DNA from 2 places in the Sulfitobacter sp. SH22 genome. Region 1 is predicted to be linked to the other one. Evidence: riboswitches for the same ligand, from Rfam matches in the RefSeq annotation. Region 1 holds a riboswitch; the other holds the start of a gene.

Region 1 (3,749 bases):
GAAAACGCAAGAATACCAAGGCCGGAGGCAAGTTCCTGATGGAATGCCCGCGGTGGCCCGCCGACCAGCCAGGACAAGATCAGGGGCAAGGTGACAGCCGCAATATAGCAGACAACCAAAAACAGCGGCTTCATATTCTTTTGTGATCCATTTCTTACGTCGCAGCAATTACTTCAGGGGTCGGCGCTGGCACCCAAGAGGTGTGCCTCAGCCTCTAAACCCCGTCTTTGATCTGGTTAATCAGTGGCGTCGATACCGGCCAGCCAATCATCGGTCGTCCTGAAAAGTGAATTCCAATCAGTATATTCCTTATCCGCGTCCAAGTCTGCCTCCGGGTTTTTTGAGGCCAGGATGCGACGCATGATGAACCGTCGGAAAATATCATACTCTGACGGCAGATATGCACCCGCGACTTGCTCAACACGGCTTGGCACCCAGCCCGTCGCTTCGACGAACTCATCTTTGATCTTATCCAGAGTCTTCCAATCTTCGGCTTCATGCCCCGCAGCGGCAAGTGATACTGACAAAAACAAGGTCGGTTTCGCTTGGAGGTCTTTGGACCGTTCCGCCACAAAATTGGTCAGTGCCCGCTGGTAGTGACCCACATGGACCGATGCCGCCAGAATTACGCCATCAAACCGCTGGAGGTCCATTCGGGTCGCATTCGCGAGTTCCACAAGTTCGACAGAACGCCCGCCATCCACGATGTGATCGGCCAATCTCTGGGCGATCTTTCGCGTTTGCCCCTCTGTGGAAGCATAGGCTATCAGAACTTTCATGCATGTCTCCAATCATAGACGGCAATTTCTAACCGGGGAATTGCGATGCCCTAGCCGCGTTTCTGGATTTGAACATTTTTCAAGGCCGCGGCATTGATCTTGGTCAAACCGGGAAGTTCGACAAAACCAAACGCAGTATATTGACACCCCATGGGAAAGCACCCCAAGATATAGGTGCTTTGGTTCCTGCGATGCGAGTCGCAGGCTAAGAGGGAAGCCGGTGAAATACCGGCGCTGCCCCCGCAACTGTAAGCGGCAAGTGTTGGCCTTTTACCCACTGGTGCATCTGCACCGGGAAGGATGGCAACACATTCGAGCCGCGAGCCAGGAGACCTGCCCAAGCACGATACGATAACCGCGAGCGGAGGGCTTGGGGACGTGTTTATGGTATGGCCCTATTCAGGCGGTACCCTGCGCGCCCCTGTTCCTTTGCAAAACAACCAAAGGATATGGGCATGACCATCACTGTTTATTCGAAACCTGCTTGCGTGCAATGCACAGCCACCACCCGCGCGCTGGACATGCGCGGTCTGGACTACCGCGTTATCGACCTGACACAAGATGCAGACGCGATGAATGACGTGACCGAAATGGGCTACCGTCAGGTTCCGGTTGTTGTGGCGGGTGATGCGCATTGGGCCGGGTTTCGCCCCGATATGATCGGCCAACTGGCATAAATGGGAATGGGCGGGCTGGTCTATTATTCGTCTGCGACGGGCAATACCGCGCGGCTGGTTGCCGCCTTGGGGCGTGATGCCATGCGCATTCCGATCCGCCCGTCCGAACTGATGCCATCCCCTGCCCGCCCCTTTGTGCTGATCTGCCCGACATTTGCAGATGGCGCAGGGCGCGGGGCGGTCCCCAAACAGGTGATCGGGTTTTTGAATGCCCCCGCCAATCGCGCCTTGCTGCGCGGTGTGATCGGTGCGGGGAACCGCAACTTTGGGGCGACATTCGCCCTGGCTGGCGATGTGATCGCCCAAAAATGCAACGTGCCCGTGCTCACCCGGTTCGAGCTGGCAGGAACAGACAATGATATCGCCCGCATCCGCGACGGGCTGGACAAATTTTGGAGAACGCAATGCTTGATGACGGTATAGACGCAGGGATGGATTATCATGCGCTGAATGCGATGCTGAACCTGTACGACTCTCAGGGTCATATCCGGTTTGACGCAGACCGCATGGCAGCGCGTCAATATTTCCTTCAACATGTGAACCAGAACACCGTTTTCTTTCATTCGCTGGACGAAAAACTCAGCTATCTGGTCGACGAAGGATATTACGAAGCGGCGGTGCTTGACGGATACCCGCGCGCCTTCCTTCACCAGATCTGGGAGGCCGCATTTGCGCAAAAATTCCGTTTCCCCACGTTTCTGGGCGCGTTCAAATATTACACCTCCTACACGCTGAAAACCCGAGACGGGAACCGGTTTCTGGAACGCTACGAGGACCGCGTGGTCATGACCGCGTTAACGCTGGCGCGTGGCGATCAGGTGCAGGCGATGGCGTTCATGCACGAAATCCTGTCGGGGCGTTTCCAACCCGCCACGCCCACATTCCTTAACGCCGGAAAGCAAAGCCGAGGGGAGCTGATATCCTGTTTCTTGCTGCGGCTTGAAGACAACATGGAAAGCATCGGGCGCGGTATCAATTCGGCCCTGCAACTTAGCAAGCGTGGCGGTGGCGTCGCTTTGATGCTGACCAACATTCGCGAACAAGGTGCCCCGATCAAAGGGATCGAAAACCAGTCCTCCGGTGTCATCCCCGTGATGAAGCTGCTGGAGGATTCTTTCTCATACGCCAACCAGCTGGGCGCGCGGCAAGGTGCGGGGGCGGTATATCTGAATGCGCATCACCCTGATATTTTGCGCTTTCTTGATACCAAGCGCGAGAACGCAGACGAAAAAATCCGCATCAAGACGCTGAGCCTTGGCGTGGTAATCCCGGATATTACCTTTGAGCTGGCCAAGAAAAACGAGGATATGTACCTGTTCTCGCCGCATGATGTTGAGCGTGTCTATGGCCTGCCGTTTTCAGACATTTCAGTGACCGAAAAATACGCCGAGATGGTCGACAACAAACGCATCCGCAAAAAGAAAATCAACGCACGTGAATTCTTTCAGACCCTCGCTGAAATCCAGTTCGAGAGCGGCTATCCCTACATCATGTTCGAAGACACGGTGAACAGCGCCAACCCGATCAACGGGCGCATCGCGATGTCAAACCTGTGCTCGGAAATCCTGCAAGTGAACGAGGCCAGCACGTTTCACGATGATCTGGGTTATGACCACCTTGGCACGGATATCTCTTGTAACTTGGGGTCGCTTAACATCGCCAAAACGATGGATGGACCCGACTTTGGCGCGACGGTCGAAACCTCCATTCGGGTGCTGACAGCTGTGTCTGAAATGTCGTCGATCAATTCGGTACCCTCCGTGCGGCGTGGCAATGACGAAAGCCATGCGATCGGGCTGGGGCAGATGAACCTGCACGGCTATCTCGCGCGCGAACGCATCCATTATGGCAGCGCCGAGGGGGTCGAATTCACGTCCCTCTATTTCGCCGCTGTCGCCTATCACGCCATTCGCGCGTCGAACCTTTTGGCGCAGGAAAAGGGCGAAACCTTTAAAGACTTCGCGACCTCTACCTATGCAAGCGGTGCGTTTTTTGACACCTACACCACCCGCGACTGGCTGCCCGAAAGTGACGCTGTAAAGGCACTGTTCGAGGGCAAAGACCTTCCCACCCGCGAAGATTGGGCCAAGCTGCGCGATCTGATCATGGAACACGGGCTGTACAATCGCAACTTGCAGGCGGTGCCGCCCACGGGGTCAATCAGCTACATTAACAACTCCACGTCTTCGATCCATCCCATCGTCAGCAAGATCGAAATTCGCAAAGAGGGCAAGATCGGGCGCGTCTATTACCCTGCCCCGTTCATGAACAACGACAACCTCGAATTCTACCG
Region 2 (3,749 bases), on a different contig from region 1:
GCCGCATTTTCAAACCCCGCCAAGGTCAGGATCTCCCCCGCCATGGATCTATCCCCTGTGGTATAGCCATTGGCCTGATACACCGCCGCTGTGGGCCGGTTGGAGGGGTTGGCCTGAAACGCGGCAAGTGCGGTTTGATACTCGGCCACCAGTGCCGCCGCCTTGTCTTGCTGGCCCAAGATCTCGCCCATATGGGTCAGTTGGTCGGGGATGGTGGACAGACTGTTGCTGATCTCAAAGGTCTCGACCCTGATGCCAAGCCGTTCCAACATCCGCACGGTGGCGCGCGCACTATAGGGGCTGGTCAGCACCAGATCGGGCTGCATCAGATAGATTTCTTCGGCGCGTCCGTGGTTGGTGATGTACTGGTCCGCCTGCACCACCATAGCAGAGCTGCGCGGATCACTGGCAAGTTGTGAGACAGACAAGAGCTGCCCCTCGCCTGCGATCAGCATTGCCAGCTGGTCGGTGCACAGGTTCATCGACACGACCCTTTGCGGCGCGTCTGAGGACACGACCCTTTGCGGCGCGGCTTGGGCAAAGCAAACAGCGGGCGCGCAAAACAGCGCACCCGCAAGCCACATGGCGTGGATGGGTTTAGAAGTTCGCACGGACACCGATATAGGCCGCGCGGCCCCGGCTGGCATAGCCCCAGACGTCAACTGCATCATCGTCAAACAGGTTGGTAATCCGCCCTGTCAGCGTCACGCGGTCATTCAGGTCGTAATCGGCGGCCACATCAACCGTGGTATAGGACGGCAGTTTGATCGTCGGATAGGTCCCAAAGAACTGCGTGTCATAATTTGCCGACACGTGGCGCAGGTCTGCGGAAACCGACCCACGGCCGCCAAAGGTTTCAACTGTGGCACCAAGGGTGAATTCGTGACGCGGACGGCGGATTTCCACGCTGCCATTGGGGTTCTTCGCATCCAAATAGGTATAGGACATGCGCAGCGAAACGGTGTCGGTCGCCTGCATGTTACCCGAAATCTCAACACCTTCGCGGGTGCTTTCACCGGCCTGGTTCTCGTAGGTGAATGCACCACCACCAAGCGAGAGGGCAGAAATCTCGTCTGTCAGCTTTTCGTTGAAATACGTCACATCAATCGTGCCGCGCCCCTCAAACACCGGGAATTCGGCCCCGATATCAAAGCTCTTGTTTTCTTCCGGACGCAGGTTTGGGTTGCCGGTATAGCCAAATGCATTGGCAAAAAGCTCGAAATACGAGGGGTTCACAACGCCCGTACCAGCCGATGCGTGCAAACGGATGCCCGATCCAGCCAAGGTATAGCCCAGACCAACATTCCACGTCGTGGCGTTCTCGAAAACATCGTTGTCGTCGAAACGTGCACCGGCTTGCAGATCAACACCGTTGCTGAACGCACCGCGATATTCCAAGGCAATGGATTGGGCCGCGCGGTTATAGGCCGGGTTACTGTCGCTGGTATCGCTTTGACGCTCGACAAGCAGGTTCAGCAGGTGATCGGTTTCAGCAACACTGCGCCCGTCCAACCCATAGCTCAGGCGGTATTTCAGCGCTTCACTCTCGGTCTGCCCCAAAGGTGCCCCGTTAGAGCTTTGGCGGTTGCGGGTGGTTTCATAAGCCAGACGGTGCGTCAAACGCCCGCCCATCATCATGTATTCGGCATAAACCTGCGCTGTCAGTTCCTTGCGGTCGGCATATTGCGACGGATCGTCAACAACATAGCTGGCCGGATCGGTCGCCACGAAAGAGGTGGAATCAAAATCGTAGTTTTCATCGGATGTGCGCAGAACGAAGCCCAGTTTCAGATCATCCGTCACCAGATAATCGCCGCTCAGGATCGCTGTGTTACGCTCTAGCCCGTCTTTTTCGCCGCCATCACCAGACTGGTCATAGCCGGCGTCATTGGTATGCGCCAAGGACAGCGACACACCGCCCCGTTCGTTGCGGCGCGCGATAAACGCGGTGGCGATTGTCGCAGAGCCGACTTCGAGGCTGGTGGAATAGGTTTCGCCCAGATCGCCCTTGCGGGTGATGATGTTGATCACACCCGAAGACGCGTTCGACCCGTAATACACAGACTGGGGGCCGCGCAGGACTTCGATGCGTTCGATGTTGGCGGTCTCAAGCCCGCTGAACACATATTCGCCGTCGCCACCGGCAGCTTCGACACCGTCGATCAGCACCAATGTGTGGTTTGCTTCGCCGCCACGGATGCGCACTTGGGTAAAGTTGCTGCTAACACCGCTGACCTGAACACCGGGCAGGCTGCGCAGGGCGTCTGCGACATTGGTGATGCCGCGGTCTTCGATGTCTTGTGCGGTGATGACAGTTGCGGCGCGGCCATAGGCGTTGGCGGCGATGGGCGACAGGCCGCCCGACACGATGATCTCGTCCAGTGCCAGTGTTTCCTGTGCAACAGCGGCCGAGGTGCAAAGCGCGATAAGCGCGGCGGATGAAAGTAGGGATGTTCTAAACATCTTAAGTCCCTTTGGTAACGACCGGCAATCGGTCGTTTGACGTCGTGAATGTCAGTAAAGGGACTGGATTGCCCCCCGCAGACGGTGAAGCCACCACAGCGGAGAATCCGCAGCCAAAGCGCCCCTCGCGCCCTTAGCAGGGTGATCACCTTGGCAGGTCTCCTGACTTGCGGGTCAAAGCTGAACCGGACCTTCCCATCATGACAGACATGACAGTGGCCTTTGCCGGTATCGCTCGCCGCTTACAGTTGCGGGGGCAGTCGTGGAATGGGCAGGTGCCGCACCACGTTCCCTTTTAACCGAACGACAGAACCGTCCGGACCAAAGTGAGTCCGTTGCTACAACCGGTCGCACCGTTTGTGAAGACGATTCTTAACTTTTCGCTAGCCGTGGAACGCCGCAACCGTCTTGAGGGTCGAGAACCCGTAAAGCGCCTCAAAGCCCTTTTCGCGGCCATGTCCGGACAGTCCCACCCCCCCGAAAGGCAGTTCAACCCCGCCCCCCGCGCCGTAGTTATTCAGGAACACCTGACCCGCGCGCAGCTGTTTGGCCAGCCGCATCTGCCGCGCCCCGTTTTGCGACCACACGGCGGCGACCAATCCAAAGTCGGTGCCATTGGCGATTTGCACGGCCTCTTCCTCGGTATCAAAGGGGATGATGACCTGCACGGGGCCGAATATTTCCTCTTGGGCCAGCACATGATCGGGGGCGACACCGGCGAATAATGTCGGCGCGACATAGGCCCCGTTTTCAGGCGCATCCGCCACGATCAGGCCACGGCCGACGACCTCCAAACCGTCGCCCTTGGCCAGATACCCTTCGACGATGGCCTTTTGGCGCGACGAAATCAGCGGCCCGACATCCAGATCGGCCATGGCCGGGCCTACCCGAAAGACATCATACCGCGCGCCCATCTGTGCCACCACGCGGTCATAGACACCGCGCTGCACCAATATCCTGGAGGCCGCCGAACAGGTCTGGCCCGCATTCTGGATGCCCGCATTGACCAGAAACGGCAGTGCTGCATCAATATCGGCATCGTCAAACACCAGCTGCGGCGACTTGCCCCCCAGTTCAAGCGTGACAGGCACGACATTACGGGCGGTGGTTTCCTGGATCAGCTTTCCGACCCCGACAGAGCCGGTAAACGACAGATGATGCACGCCGGAATGCCGCGTCAGCGCCGCCCCCGCTTCGGCCCCCAAGCCCGGCACCACATTCAGCGCACCGGCGGGCAGGCCTGCCGCATGGGCGATCTGCGCAAAGGCAAGGGCTGTGAGACAGGC

Evidence for each region. A riboswitch is a leader RNA that binds a small molecule or an ion and turns the genes downstream of it on or off. The one in region 1 is predicted to bind cobalamin.
Region 2: it holds a riboswitch for cobalamin, as region 1 does, so the genes downstream of both, ACSQ13_RS09410 (TonB-dependent receptor plug domain-containing protein) here and nrdH (glutaredoxin-like protein NrdH) in region 1, are expected to answer to the same signal.

Annotation. Positions count from the first base shown of each region.
Region 1 covers NZ_CBFFKI010000002.1:185,198-188,946, reverse strand. Annotated here, with positions in the region: gene ACSQ13_RS01250 (ferredoxin reductase family protein) at 1-134, opposite strand, end outside; gene ACSQ13_RS01245 (flavodoxin domain-containing protein) at 237-779, opposite strand; cobalamin riboswitch at 943-1,134, shown strand; gene nrdH (glutaredoxin-like protein NrdH) at 1,235-1,456, shown strand; gene nrdI (class Ib ribonucleoside-diphosphate reductase assembly flavoprotein NrdI) at 1,463-1,879, shown strand; gene nrdE (class 1b ribonucleoside-diphosphate reductase subunit alpha) at 1,861-3,749, shown strand, end outside.
Region 2 covers NZ_OZ282573.1:1,522,798-1,526,546, forward strand. Annotated here, with positions in the region: gene ACSQ13_RS09405 (ABC transporter substrate-binding protein) at 1-482, opposite strand, end outside; gene ACSQ13_RS09410 (TonB-dependent receptor plug domain-containing protein) at 598-2,463, opposite strand; cobalamin riboswitch at 2,599-2,804, opposite strand; gene ACSQ13_RS09415 (aldehyde dehydrogenase family protein) at 2,847-3,749, opposite strand, start outside.